One region of the Pseudobacillus badius genome, then DNA from elsewhere that is predicted to be linked to it. Evidence: riboswitches for the same ligand, from Rfam matches in the RefSeq annotation. Region 1 holds a riboswitch; each other region holds the start of a gene.
What was found. A riboswitch is a leader RNA that binds a small molecule or an ion and turns the genes downstream of it on or off. The one in region 1 is predicted to bind cyclic di-GMP.

Region 1 (4,619 bases):
GAATACCTGCTGAACTATTTTATTTAAAAATGGGTTCCGGGAAATTGAGGGATGACTGTTTTTATCCAAACGCATTCAGTGAACAAGGCAGAAGAGTGAAAAGCACCCGCTTGGAATAAGGCCAAAATTTCAGGAGGCCTTTCAGCATTATTTGTGGAGCTTATGTTTGCCGCGAAACCCTTCTTTTAGTTGAATTATATCAAAATAACTAGTAAGATAGACTTACAAATATAGTTATTCGAAGAGGGATTCCCATGATTTCTGATACTGAATTGTCAATTTTTATAAAAGAGTTAGGCGAATTGATAGATGATTATTATCGATGCCCAGAAGAATCTTTAAAGGAAGAAATTTATCAAGACATCTTGCTCCTGGGAACTGCCATCTCTGCCGAGGATGAAAACTGTTCGTAATCCGCTTCGCCTCAACGCTCGCTTTCAGTTTTTCAATTCCATTAACCAGCCGTCTCGATATTCCCCCCTCATGAAGTTCATGTTTAGGAAACACTCGAATTGTTTTAAAACTGCACGTTTCATAGCACCTTAAAGCTATTGTAGTCCCCGGTGGCGGATAAAACCGAATATATCCGATTTCCTTACCTTTCAATTCTGCCATGCGCTTCACCTCCTCAAAGGCGTAAAAAACTTCATTGTCAAAAGAATGGTTCCGCCCTTTATAAAACTCCAGAACGCGTGGATTTGAAAGCCATTTCGCCAAAAGATGTTTATCCTCCTCTGCTAATGGCCTCACGTTTAATATACCCTTGAAAAACACCTCCAAGCTGTATTGTATGCTCCAATACAGCTTGGAGGTGTTCGATTTATCCCGTTATCAAAGACTATTCTAAAAAAGCAGCGGCTTTATCCTTTAATCAACGGAATCGCTTTCAAGTATTCTTTCATTTCTGCTGCCAAGCATTCTATTTTTGAGCCGTTACTCAATGTAAACGTCAGCTGACCGTCTTTTCCGGGGTCTATTCCCGTCACCCTAATTCCCTTCTTTTTGCATGTAAGCTCTACCTCGTGTTCAAACAAAAAATGATCCAATTGCTCATACGTTTTTATTTGCTTTAAATCCATATTTTCATCCCTCCGCAGGACTATTTCTTCATCAACTTTAGAAATTCCTGCTAATTTTTCTTTTTCATTGCCATCCTTACTAGTAAAATATACTTATAAAAAAGAGAGTCCAATCTAATAGGCAATAAAACAAGTCCCTCTCACATGAGAGGGACTTCCTGTCTGCTTATAAAGCTCGCTTGACCACATGCACCTGAGCGTTCAGTTTTCATTAATTGAAACCTTTTATATAACGGATCGATCAAAGTTCCAGCTTATCAATCAACAGGGTTCATCCTTGAGCAGCCCCTTCAGCTTTTGCTCGGCCGCTTCAAAATCTGTAGATAAGCCGACTAAGAAACGAATGATCTCATTCTGCTCGGACATTTGTCTTAATGAAAAAAAGACGGCTGGTTTATTGACTTTAAGAACAGTCATTAACTCAGTAGTCGGAAGAATAGAACAAGATCTTGTCCTGACAAATGACCGTAAGAAAACAATGAAATCAAACGCTGAGTCAGGGGTATCCGGACTAGTTTCCATTAAGGCATAAAATTTTTTAATGCTGCTTTTTAATTCTTCGTCTTGCATCATGAGTCCCTACCTTTAACGTATAGTTACCAAATAGGGAATTCCTATCTGGCAGCCCGGCTATCTTAGTGTTGTCCACCTTAGACCCGCAGCTTTGCGTCCTTATCTTTCAATAAGTTTGCCTTTTTCCCTATAATTATCGGTTTTAAGAAAATATTCTTAATACAAAAGACTCATTTTTGGCCGAATCATTAAAAAATTCTTCGTTATACGTTTCGCGGGCACGGCTTCAAGTTGTTATCTTCATTCCAAACAGGCTAAGAGCTCCCCTTTTTCTCCATCTGTTTTGATTTCAGAAGTTTATTTAGCAACATCCTCAAATTCTCTAATCCTCTTATTGAATTCAGATTGGGTTCTCATAATGGTTTGTTGCAAATCATCCGTTATTTTGCTAACCTTTTCTACTTCTTTTGTTATGTTCTCTATATTTAAATCCACATTTTTAATTGCCTGATCCACATTGCCGGCTAGTTTCCGCACTTCATCAGCCACTACCTTAAAGCCTCTCCCATGTTCTCCCACGCGGGCAGCTTCAATAGCGGCATTTAGTGCCAGCATATTCGTTTGCGAAGAAACATTGCGTATAATTTTAGAGATTTCACTTATTAATTTTGTTTGCTCTTTTAACGACTCAACTGCTTGTATTTTTTCATTAGAATTCGCTACCACTATATTGACCAATTCTGCCGGCATCTCTTTTAATTGGGCAATAATCTTTTTCGTGCTCTTTTCACGGTCTGTAATATCGGTAGCCATTTTAAGCACTGCCTCTACTTTGCCTTGTTCATTCAGGATGGGAATATAAGTGGCTTCGAGCCAAATGATATTTTTTCCCTTCCCAATCCTTTCAATTTTTTCTTGGAACTTCACTCCTCTTCTCAGGTTATTCCATAGTTCTTCATATTTTCCGCTGTTCCTGAACTCAACTGTACAAAATTGCTTGTGCTGCATGTTTTTCATCTCATCCACTGTATAGCCTAAAGTTTTAGCAAAATTTTCGTTTACCCAGATAACCTCTCTGTTTAAATTAAACTCTATCATTGCTAAATTTGATTCTAATGCTGCCAAAACCATGGCTTGATCCAATAATTGCGTGCTTGTGTTAATCATTTGTTCCTCCCTCTCATGTTAGAGGCAGCCCAGCCGTCCTAATCCATTTGATTTTAGACCCGTCGGCTTTGCGTCCTAACCTTTCGATTAGTTTGCTTTTCACATTCTTAAAATTGGCACAGCGATAATCAAGTCAGTTAACTTTCTCTTAATAAGTACGACAGCCTTCTGTCAGCTAAAATGATAGAAGGCTAGTTACTGTCATTATACTTGAAATGAAGAAAGGCGACATAAACTTCCATTGAAACCTTTTCGAACTTTCTGGATGCATGTATATGACTAACCATTCAAAAGCTGTATAATAATGGTGAATCCGAAAACAGAAGGGACTGAACTATGCGCAGATATCAATATTTTTAACTCATCCAAAAAACTCAACTGGAGGTAAAAGTATTGATTAAAAATTTGTATACCCAAAGGCTGCACTTAAGAAAAATGACTGTCGCGGATTCATCCAGCTTGTTTGACATATGGTCTGATCCTGATGTGACGAGGTTTATGAATATCGATCGCTTCACAAATGAAGACCAAGCAAAAGAAATCATCACTTACCTGGATGCATTGTCTAAAGATAACCAAGCGATTCGTTTCTCAATCATTGAATTGACATCTAATCGCATTATCGGTTCATGCGGATATAATTCCCTCGATTTTCAGAACGCCAAGGCCGAGATCGGCTACGATATAGCGAAAGCGCACTGGGGGAATGGATATGCGCCCGAAGCTATCTTATCCCTGGTAGAGTATGCATTCAACTCTTTGAACCTTCATAGAATTGAAGCAAAAGTAGAGCCGGAAAACCTAAACTCTATTAAAGTGCTGGAAAAGCTCAACTTTACCTTCGAGGGGACTTTAAGACAATGCGAAAAAGTAAAAGAAACGTTTATTGATCTCAGCGTGTATTCCCGGCTTAAAACAGACTAAATGTTGATTTATTTTGCCGCATTTCTATGACATTAAAAGGTTAGGCTGAAACGATCGTCTGCGACAGCCGGCGGGTATCTGTCTTTTAAAGACATAGACATCCGCCGGCTTTATGCTTTTTGTCCCTTTCTTCCCTCTCACAGAACGGGGCATCCATCAATCCGCTTCAAAACTTGCATGAGTTTGGACTTTTGAAAAAATAAAATGCGTGACCGTTTGCGCAAGCGGGCTGACACTATCTATGAACTCTTCCGCTTCAGCAAAAGTTTTAAAATGCATTTTCAGCATATAACAAGCATCCCCCGCCACCCGGTAACAAAACTCTACATTTGGAACCTTCGCTATCAAACGTTTAAAAGAGTCATAGTCGCCGTTTTTCACTGTGGCCTCGATGATGCATTGTATAGGCAAGCCTAGTTTCGCATAATCCACCTCTACTGTATATTTTTTAATTAGCCCAAACGACTCCATTTGCCTTACTCTTTCCGTTACGGATGGAGAAGATAAATTTACTCTCCTCCCCAGCTCGCTCATTGATAAGCGGCTATTATGATAAAGTTCATTTATTATTTTTTTATCGATCTCATCAATTTTCATTTTTAAAGAAAATTCTCCTTTATTCATTAAAACTCAAAAGTATGATCCGTTTATTCATTTGTAATTTAATGGGAATAGACCTTCTTATGTTTTATAATTAATTTATATCGAATATAGCAAGGAGGTTCATTCAATGGCAACTATTATTGAATCAGAGTTTGGAAAAACACCTTTCCAGCGACTTTTAGGCCATAACCAACAAGTAATGGAAGCATGGGTTCATTTAGGAGATATATTAGAAAAAGACGGGTGGCTGCCCTCTGCGTTAAAAGAACAAGTGAGGCGGACTTTGGCACAAGGCAATGGCTGTGAATATTGTAAAGCAAAAGGAAAGCCTGA
Region 2 (4,619 bases), on a different contig from region 1:
AAACACCACTTTTTCACCGTGTTGTGCATGGTGGAGCGATGGAACTGCAGTCATTCCATTATGAATAGCGTGTGCAGCAGCTAAGCCGCCAGCTTCAGCGCCAACACCGCTTAAGTAAATAGTGGCTTCAATTGTATTTTCAACAGCGGGCGTAGATACTCCGTTATCAACGGCAATTTTAGCTTGAAGGCCGTACTCCAGTATCGTGTCATAGCACATTTTTGCTAAGCCTAATCCAGAAAGAGACGGTTTCAAATTAACCAGGTTGTCCCCGTTTTTGCGGTAACATGCCCGTGCTTCGAAATAAGTAGCAAGCGCATCACCGATGCCAGCTACGAAGAAACGGGTCGGCGCCGCTGCTAAAATGGCGGTATCCGCTAATACAACGTCCGGATTGGACGGTAAAAATAAGTAGCGGTCAAATGAACCATCTGTATTGTAAATAACAGAAAGGGCTGTACACGGTGCGTCTGTTGAAGCGATTGTCGGGAAAATGACTACGGGCAAATGCTCGTAGTAGGCAGCTGCTTTCGCCGTATCTAATGTTTTTCCGCCGCCGATGCCGACGATTACATTTGCGCCAGAGCTTCTCACTGCTTCCCGGTGCCGGTCAATTTCTTCCTGGGTAATTTCTAAATTAAACTTAGCAAATTCACTCTTATGCCCTGCCTCTTCAAAGGATTGGCTGGCTTCTTGACTGGCGCGCTCAAGAATGAATTCATCACAAATGACATAAGCGTGGTCCCCGTATGTTTTTGTATATGTACATAATTCCTTCAACAGGTGCTGCCCTACGATAAATTTCTTGGGGGATGTAATAGACTTTACTGATTTTGACATTTAAAACAATCTCCTTTAGTTGGATTTTTCAGCTTATTATTTGCTGTAAACAATTTAATTATAGCTAATTTAGCGCCGATTTGCTTCTAAATTGCCTGTCAAATGTCACGATGAAGGTCTATGTTTTGGGTATATATACCTGTTTTTCATTTCGCTTTAATGAAAAATCATATATTTTTGCTCTTTCCGCACTAATAAACAAAAAAGAGGCTGCACGGGGCAGCCTCTTTTTTGTTATACATCGATATTATGAAACCTTTGTTTCTTCTGGTGCAGGAGTTTTATCTTCTTCTTTAGGAGTTTCTGTTTTTAGTGCTGTTGCTTGCTCGACAAGTGATTTTAAGCGTTTGATCTCGTCGTTAGCCAATTTTTGCAGCTCTTGAGATTTCGCTGTTAACGCTTCATAATCAGCCTTATTCTTTTTATCTTTTTTCTTAGATGCAGCGATTTGTTTGTCGATCGCGCGTAATTTATTGATTTCAGCTTTTAGTTTTCCAGCATAGCTGTTGTACTTTTTATTTGCAATTGCTTTTGTTAATGCAGCCTCAGCTTGTCCTTCTTGGTTCACGCCAAAGTCAGCATTTATCGCTTTTGTGATTTTGTTAATTGCTGCTTCAGAAGCGTTTAAGCGCTTTTCAATGGCTTTTCCTTGCTGTGATTTAATTACCGCTTTTTTCTTTTGCTCTTTTTTCTTCACTGCTTGTGTTTTTGCCTTCTCTGGCTCCTGAGCACTTACTAAAGAAACCGATGATGTAACTAGCGTAAACGCCAATAAACTTGCTGCTGCTTTTGAATACCAATTCTTTTTCATTCCCATACTTCCTCCTCAATTGGGTAACGGTAGCTGGCTAGCCTGGATCGCGATCTGTAGCCCCTATAGCTTTGTGACATCAGGTTTCCCTGACTGTACCACGGCTTCATCATACAACAAAATTTTTAGCGGAAAAAGCAGTTTTTATCAAATTTTGAAGTTTTAACATATGTATAATTTGCGTAATATTTAAGGGATGATTGCCCTTTTTCTAAGATATTCCGCTATAGAGATTTTACGGTAATAAAAGGAGTATTTATCCTTGGGAAAGATCTCTTTCTGCTTATCTTTAGAAAATTCCAATAAAAAAGCCGGCAGCCAGTATACGTTTAATCGGTTCACTGGCTGCCGGCTTTTTATTTCTATAGATAAAATATGTCTCTGTTTGTAAGAAATTATTGAATATAACAAGAAAAACGTGTAATACTTTTGAGATATTCCTCGTCTACTTCCAAGCCCAGGCCTGGCGCATCGCTAAGTTGAATCACGTCCCCGTCGTAAGTTACAGCGGCAACGTCCCGTGAAAACATGAGCGGTCCCACCATTTCATTGGTTTCAATGATGGATCTGCTCATAGCCAGGTGCGCACCAGCCATGGTGCCGATGGCTGATTCCACCATGGACCCGACTTGGCAAGGCATTTCTGCCGCTTCAGCTAAATTGGCTAAGGCTAGAGCCGGATAGATTCCGCCCGATTTCATCAATTTGATGTTCAGCATATCCGCCGCCCGCATGCCGATGACATTCACTAAGTCTTGAATATTATGAACCCCTTCGTCCACCATCACTTTCTGCGGGGAAACCGCCCGAATTTCTTTAAGAGATCTTAAATCATGGGCCTTTACCGGCTGCTCGTACCAATCCACATTGCAGTCAGCTGTTTCACGAATCACTTTTAGTGTATCAATTCTGTTCCATCCTTGGTTGGCGTCCACGCGAAGCTGAGTCACCTCGCCAATGGCTTGTCTTACAGCTTGAATCCGCTGAATATCCATCGTCGCATTTGTGCCTACTTTAATCTTAATGTTTCGGAACCCTGCTTCCACATAACGTTGGGCGTCCGCTGCCATTTCCTCGGGTTCTTTAATGCTAATGACTTGAGGAACTTGCAATTCTTCGTGCGCTTTTCCGCCAATTAACTGATAAACCGGCTGCCCGGTGATTTTTCCCATTAAATCGTACAAGGCGATGTCCAGCGCTGCTTTGGCTGAAGGAACACCGTCGATTTTGCCGTTAAACTTTTTGTGAATGCGGTCAATGGCAAAGGGGCTTTCATTAATAAGCAGCGGAGCCAGTTCGTGCTGGATAACCTGATAGGTGCTTTCCCATGTTTCCCCTGTCACATTTTGGTCAGGCACTGCTTCTCCCCAGCCGATTACTCCCTCGTCTGTTTCGAGTTTGGTAATAATGGTCGGCATATCATCTAGTTGAACATATGAAATAATAAAAGGTTCCTTCAGCAGCAAGCGTGCCGCAAACACTTCCACTTTTTTAATCTTCATGAGCTTTTCCGTCCTTCCGCTTACAGCTCCTCATCAAGAGGAGTTGTTGATCACTGGTAATGCTTAATAATTTCAATAAATAATTGAATGGCATCAGGAAATACCTCTTCATCAAGGTCGAATCTTGGATGGTGATGCGGGTAGCGGCTTTTTTCGCCGCCGATGCCTACGAAGATAAAGGCACCCGGTCTTTCTTGTAAATAAAAAGAAAAATCTTCGCCGCCCATGACAGGGTCGATTGCCTCGAATGTTTCCCTGCCGAATTGTTCGGCGATGATGGACTCGACAAATCGGGCTTGCCCCGGATCATTGATGACAGGCGGTGTGCCAAGAATAAATTCCACTGTTCCTTTGGCGCCAAACGCCTGGCAAATTCCCTCTGTTAAGTTCACCATATTTGTTTGAATCGTATGGATCGCCTCGGGTGTCAGCGCCCGGATTGTCCCGATTAATTTGGCAGTGTCCGGGATAATGTTATAATTCGTTCCTGCTTGAATTTGCCCCACGGTAATTACTCCTGCATCAATCGGATTTAAGCGCCGGCTAATGATGCTTTGAAAGGATTGAATTACATGGGTAGCAATATAAATAGGATCAATCGTTTCGTGTGGCATCGATCCGTGGCCGCCGGAGCCTTGAATGGTTATCTCAAAATCGTCAATAGAAGCCATCATCGGACCGTTTGTTAAGCCGATTTTTCCTTTTTCAAGCCCTTGCCATAAATGAATGCCGAAGATGGCATCTACTCTCTCTAAAACGCCTTGTTGAATCAGGCGATCGGCTCCGCTGGGGGTCATTTCTTCGGATGACTGGAAAATCAGCATAACGTTTGGCTTGATTTGATTACTTTTTCTGGATAGCCATTCAGCAACGGCTAATAGGATCGCGGTATGGCCATCATGGCCGCATACGTGAGCGACCCCTGGTTTTTTGGAGATATAAGGCTTGTCGCCTTCTTCCATAATCGGAAGAGCATCGATGTCTGCCCGCAAGGCAATCGTCTTCGCTCCTTCTGTTCCTTTAATAAAGGCTACTATACTGGGAGGCTCATAATCCAATAGTTCAATATTTAATTCTTCTAATCTGGTGCGGATAAACCGGCTCGTTTCATGCTCTTCTCCAGAAAGCTCGGGATATTGATGAAGATAGCGCCGGTCTTCAATCGCTTGTTTCGTTAAATCCATGATCTCTTTTGTTTCCACGAGTAACTCCCCTTTTTTAAAATGGTCCGTATTGAATCAACTGAGCAATCACAAGAGCAACCACCGCAACGGTTACTTGAATGAGCATAAATGGAAAAATCCACTTTATCCACTTGCCCCATGGAATGCCTGCAATGGAGAGACCGGCCATCAGAAATCCTACGGTTGGGAAAATGATATTCGACATGCCATCCCCAAACTGATAGGCAAGAACAGCGGTTTGCCGTGTGACACCAATCATGTCAGATAGCGGAGCCATAATAG
Region 3 (4,619 bases), on a different contig from region 1:
TCATCTTCTTTTGGAATAATTCGATATTGCCAGGTATTGGGCAAACTAATTTTGATTCCCTCAATGAAGGCTTTAGCTGCTTCTTCATTCTCAAAGCTCACTTCTTTTTCTTCTCCAATAGCTGTGTTTTCAAATTCCATTTCCGAGCCTTCACTATCAAAGGCTTTTACGATAAATCTCATACGTTACCCTCCATGTTTACACATTGGTTATTTTCATGCTCTTTTTTTAAAATAGTTAGGAAACAACCCATAGGAAACACTCCAACTCCTTGATATTACTACATTTCCGGATGTTTCTCTAGGGTATACTAAAAATAAACATTTCCTTAAGAAAAAGAACCGCCTTAAGGCGACCCTTGTCTACATATTAAATTCCAATCAGGCTAATAACCCTCCATATATTAAAGCATATAAAAACAAAGTCAATCCAAGCAACATGACACTTTATGTGTTGATCTTGAACTAATACAGCAATAATTATTCTTCTGAATTTCCTGGATCTACCACGATTATTTTCTTTTCATCTAATAAAATATGATATCCACAAGACCAAAACATTTTTTCCAGAGCAAATCCTGTACCTAATTCTTCTTTCAATTTTTCAGGATTATTTTAGCAGCTTTTTCCGCAACTTTTTTAGAAAGCCATGAGTCTGCTGTGTATATTACTCCATCTAATACAACAGCTCAAGTTGCCAGTAATGCCATTTCTCCTATTCCGGGTATAAAATAAATTACTACTGCTGCAGCCGCTTTACCATTAGGGTCAGCATACACTACAGGATTCCAGACTGTTTTTCATACTTGTAAATTCTTGAACATTAGGGAAAATCCTTCCTCTATTTTCTAGTGATACTCTTAAAATAAGTTAAGGATCTACAGTTTTTATAGTGCTAATTTATTTGATACTTCCATAATCTCCTTGTAAGAAAGATAGACAGCTCTTAAGAAGGTATAACGTCTCAAGATATATCATAAAAAAATATGATCAATTTATTGACAATTAATGTTGACCACATAACCTTTATTTTTTAATATAAAAAGTGGATGCTAGGAACAATTTACCTTATTTGGGCGCCTGGTAGATTGGGAGCGAGTGGCGCAACCGTCCTTAATTTTTGTGGACGGTTTTTTTGTGTCCATTTTACAAAAGGAGAAGGTTACAAATATGATCAATTCTTCCACAGTTTCTATTATGATGGTTGGTATGATGGCATGTCTTGTTGCTATCTTATCCAACTCTTTTCCGTTTTACACGGAAGCTTTAGGTTTGATTGCTATTTCTCTTGTTGTGATGGCTCTTTTGCATGAAAAATTTCTTTTTTTATATGCAATTACTGTAACAATCGGGTTTGGCGCTTTTTTGACTGGCATTGCTTTTTGGAGACATAATTCAGAAGATCAGCAGATTTCTTTTATGTTTCTTCACTTGCTTGTAACAACCTTCTTACTCTTATATTGGATTCTCTTGTATTATATTAAATCAATTGGGACTAAAAATCGCGATTTAATCGCAAAGGTCAAAGCTCTTGAGAAGTATATGCCTCATTCTAACATTTTAACGAACCATGAATTTTTAGATCAGGCGAAAATAATTCTTAAAGGGACAGAACGCCGCAACGAACAGGCGTGGCTGTTGCAGCTTTGTTTTTTACCCATAAGCGACTACACAAAACAGAGTGTTCGCGAAACATTGGAGAAACTCGCACTTCATTCAATTAGAGTGGAATATGATATCGTCACATCCTCTCCCTCTTCAGTAATGGTTCTACTTCAAAATACAAATAGACAAGGTGTAGAGATTGTAAAAAAGCGGATGATTGAACGAGCAAATACTATTTTTAATAAAACGAAGCAGCCCTTTCTTTTTAAAGAACAACTGATTGATAACGTACAGCAGGCAGCTGAGTCTCTTGAGGAGAAAACAGATGAGTAGTATTTTAATGGTGATCATGCTTTTTTTCTGGCTGTTGCTCATGTATTATTCACTAACTACGATCGGGGGATTGTGGTATCGTATTCGTCATCAACTGCCTGGCCGGCTGGAGTATTATCCGAGTACAGCTGTATTGATTCCGGCTCATAACGAAGGGGTTGTACTAGCACAGACAATGAGTGCTATGGCCCGGCTTCATTATCCAGGTAAGCTTGACATTTACTTACTGGATGATCAGTCCCGTGATGAAACAGCAGAGATAGCCAAAAGCTTTTCTGATCTCTTTTCACATATTCATTACATCACTGTGCCGGAAGGGGAACCAAAGGGAAAGTCACGTGTATTGAATTATGGATTAAGCATTTCTGAGTCGGAATACTTTATTGTTTATGATGCTGATAATCAGCCAGAACCGGATGCACTTCAAAAACTAATGGAAGTAGCAGAAACAACCAAAAACGCAGCGGGTGCGGTTGGCTATGTAAAAACCATAAATTCAGAGAAAAACTATTTAACACGAATGATCAGCTTGGAGTTTCAAGTATTCCAGCTTCTTATGCAATGCGGCCGATGGGCTCTTTTTAAACTAGGTTCTTTGGCTGGCACCAACATGCTGCTTCGTCGTTCAGTACTGGAGGAGCTTGGTTATTACGATTCATATGCACTGGCAGAAGATGCGGAGTTGACGATCCGGATAACGGCAGCAGGCTGGGTGCTTCCTGTAGTACCTGAATCACGAACATGGGAACAGGAACCTGAAAAAATTTCTGTTTTTATCAGACAGCGGACTCGCTGGCTGACAGGAAACTTATATTTGCTTGAAAAGTCTTTCCGTGAACTTATTCATTGGAAAGGCAAAACATTTATTTTAACGATTCAGCATTTGCTGACGTACCTTATCTTTGTCGTATTGCTGGCTTTTTCAGATACTTTCTTTGTTATGAGCCTGCTCGGAATGGAACTGCCGCATATTGCAGCACCACTTTTAATGCTTTGGTTTATGAGTTATATCATTTACACAGCACAATTGCTGAGCGCTATTGTTATTGACCGTAATGTATCATTTATCAATGTTATATTTATTTTAATTATGTATTTTACGTACGCACAGCTGTTTTTGGTCCTACTCATTCGGAGTGCCTTCTCGTATACCGTTAACCGGCTGCGCGGCACGACAATTGCTTGGGACAAAACAACTCGATTTAAACAGAAAGGCGGCAGATGATGAAAAAGGCTGTCATAACAGTTGTTCTCGCTGTTTCGTTGTGCCTGATTGGTTTGGCAGCTGCAGTAGTATGGCAGAGTGCAGAGGACAATGACGTGCAAAAATATATAAAGAAAACATATACAGACGACGATCATCTTATTTATGCTTATCCCAATAATCCTCATTCGCAATATTTATCGGAAAGTATAGGTTTGTATATGAATTATTTGCTGCTTATCGATGATCAAAAGACATTTAATGTACTGGTGCAACAGCTGAAAAATCATTTCTTTGTAAAAAAAGAAAACGCTTTGTATATTAGCTGGGTGTTAAAGGAAAATGCAAATACCAATGCACTTATTGATGATGTACGTATTATTGCAGCACTTCGAAAAGGGGCCTCCCAGTTTGGAGAGAATGAATATGCTGAGCTGGCGAATAAGCTGGCCCGAACAATTGAGCGACAACAAACTGCAGATGGAATTTATGTTGATTATGTAGATTGGGCATATAATGAGTCAGCACGACGGGTGACTCTAAGCTATTTAACGCCTGACTTTTTTTATGTATTAAAAAAAACCGTTCCATCCAAGGAAATTTTAACTTCTCTTGATGAAAAGAAGGTGTTCTTTCCAGAGTATTATGATCTGACCAAAAGAACGTACAGTTATGGGGCGAAAATCCATATGATTGACCAACTGCTTATAGCAATCAATCGGGAAAACGTGCATGAACCGTCCCGGGCTTTTCATAAATGGATTATAGAAGAGTGGAAAGCAGAAGGTCGTATTGCGGGGCAGTATTTCAGAAAGACAGCTGAACCTGCAGTGGAATATGAATCCCTTGCTGTCTACGCTTACTTAGAAGAATATTTTCGCACAACAGGTGATGGACAGCTTGCTGAAGAAGTTCACGAGCGATCCACCCAGCTGGTTAAGAACGGTATTTTAAAAGAAGCGCACTTTTTCGATTATATCCTTTACGAAACTAAAAAAACGCAATAAAAAACAGTCTAAGATAGAGTAACGAATCAGCAGAAAAGCTTCTGATGAGAAAAAAGAGAACCCTCGTGAGAAACGCACATTACTAACCTCTGTCGCTGTAACGACAGGGAAGTCTACACCCATGAATAGGGGCTATCACTAAAGAATAAAATCATCTAATGTTACCTTATTAACTTTAATAGCCTTCCATCATTCAACTGATGGAAGGCTATTAAAGTTGTTTAAAATTAAAGGGTTACAGCCATTCTTTTTATAAAAATAAAAAATCACTCTTTTTATTAGGCTATGAAACAAATACCACCGGTCGCTAATCTGACCAACTGGAAGAGAGCGGTTTAGAATCCATTCGGCATATTCGCTTGAACCACTCCTTGTCACGATTTGTATAGAAGCAGTTTTTTACTTTCTTTTAAAAGCAAATCAGACTTTTTGGTCGATGTAATATACGATTGGATAAGTGAAATAATGTAG

Region 2: another riboswitch for cyclic di-GMP. It lies ahead of B1A98_RS15405 (hypothetical protein); the one in region 1 lies ahead of B1A98_RS03345 (hypothetical protein).
Region 3: another riboswitch for cyclic di-GMP. It lies ahead of B1A98_RS20260 (hypothetical protein); the one in region 1 lies ahead of B1A98_RS03345 (hypothetical protein).

What each region holds. Positions count from the first base shown of each region.
Region 1 covers NZ_MWMM01000002.1:69,700-74,318, forward strand. The annotation lists gene B1A98_RS20950 (hypothetical protein) at 283-717, opposite strand; gene B1A98_RS03340 (hypothetical protein) at 861-1,079, opposite strand; gene B1A98_RS03345 (hypothetical protein) at 1,341-1,652, opposite strand; cyclic di-GMP riboswitch class I at 1,697-1,782, opposite strand; gene B1A98_RS03350 (methyl-accepting chemotaxis protein) at 1,950-2,759, opposite strand; cyclic di-GMP riboswitch class I at 2,780-2,866, opposite strand; gene B1A98_RS03355 (GNAT family N-acetyltransferase) at 3,153-3,683, shown strand; gene B1A98_RS03360 (Lrp/AsnC family transcriptional regulator) at 3,840-4,280, opposite strand; gene B1A98_RS03365 (carboxymuconolactone decarboxylase family protein) at 4,414-4,619, shown strand, end outside.
Region 2 covers NZ_MWMM01000011.1:70,949-75,567, forward strand. The annotation lists gene B1A98_RS15400 (glycerol dehydrogenase) at 1-840, opposite strand, end outside; gene B1A98_RS15405 (hypothetical protein) at 1,088-1,651, opposite strand; cyclic di-GMP riboswitch class I at 1,677-1,761, opposite strand; gene B1A98_RS15410 (mandelate racemase/muconate lactonizing enzyme family protein) at 2,047-3,153, opposite strand; gene B1A98_RS15415 (M20 metallopeptidase family protein) at 3,204-4,337, opposite strand; gene B1A98_RS15420 (YfcC family protein) at 4,372-4,619, opposite strand, start outside.
Region 3 covers NZ_MWMM01000031.1:1,909-6,527, reverse strand. The annotation lists gene B1A98_RS19525 (hypothetical protein) at 1-182, opposite strand, end outside; cyclic di-GMP riboswitch class II at 1,038-1,121, shown strand; gene B1A98_RS20260 (hypothetical protein) at 1,170-1,937, shown strand; gene B1A98_RS19520 (glycosyltransferase family 2 protein) at 1,930-3,162, shown strand; gene B1A98_RS19515 (hypothetical protein) at 3,159-4,148, shown strand.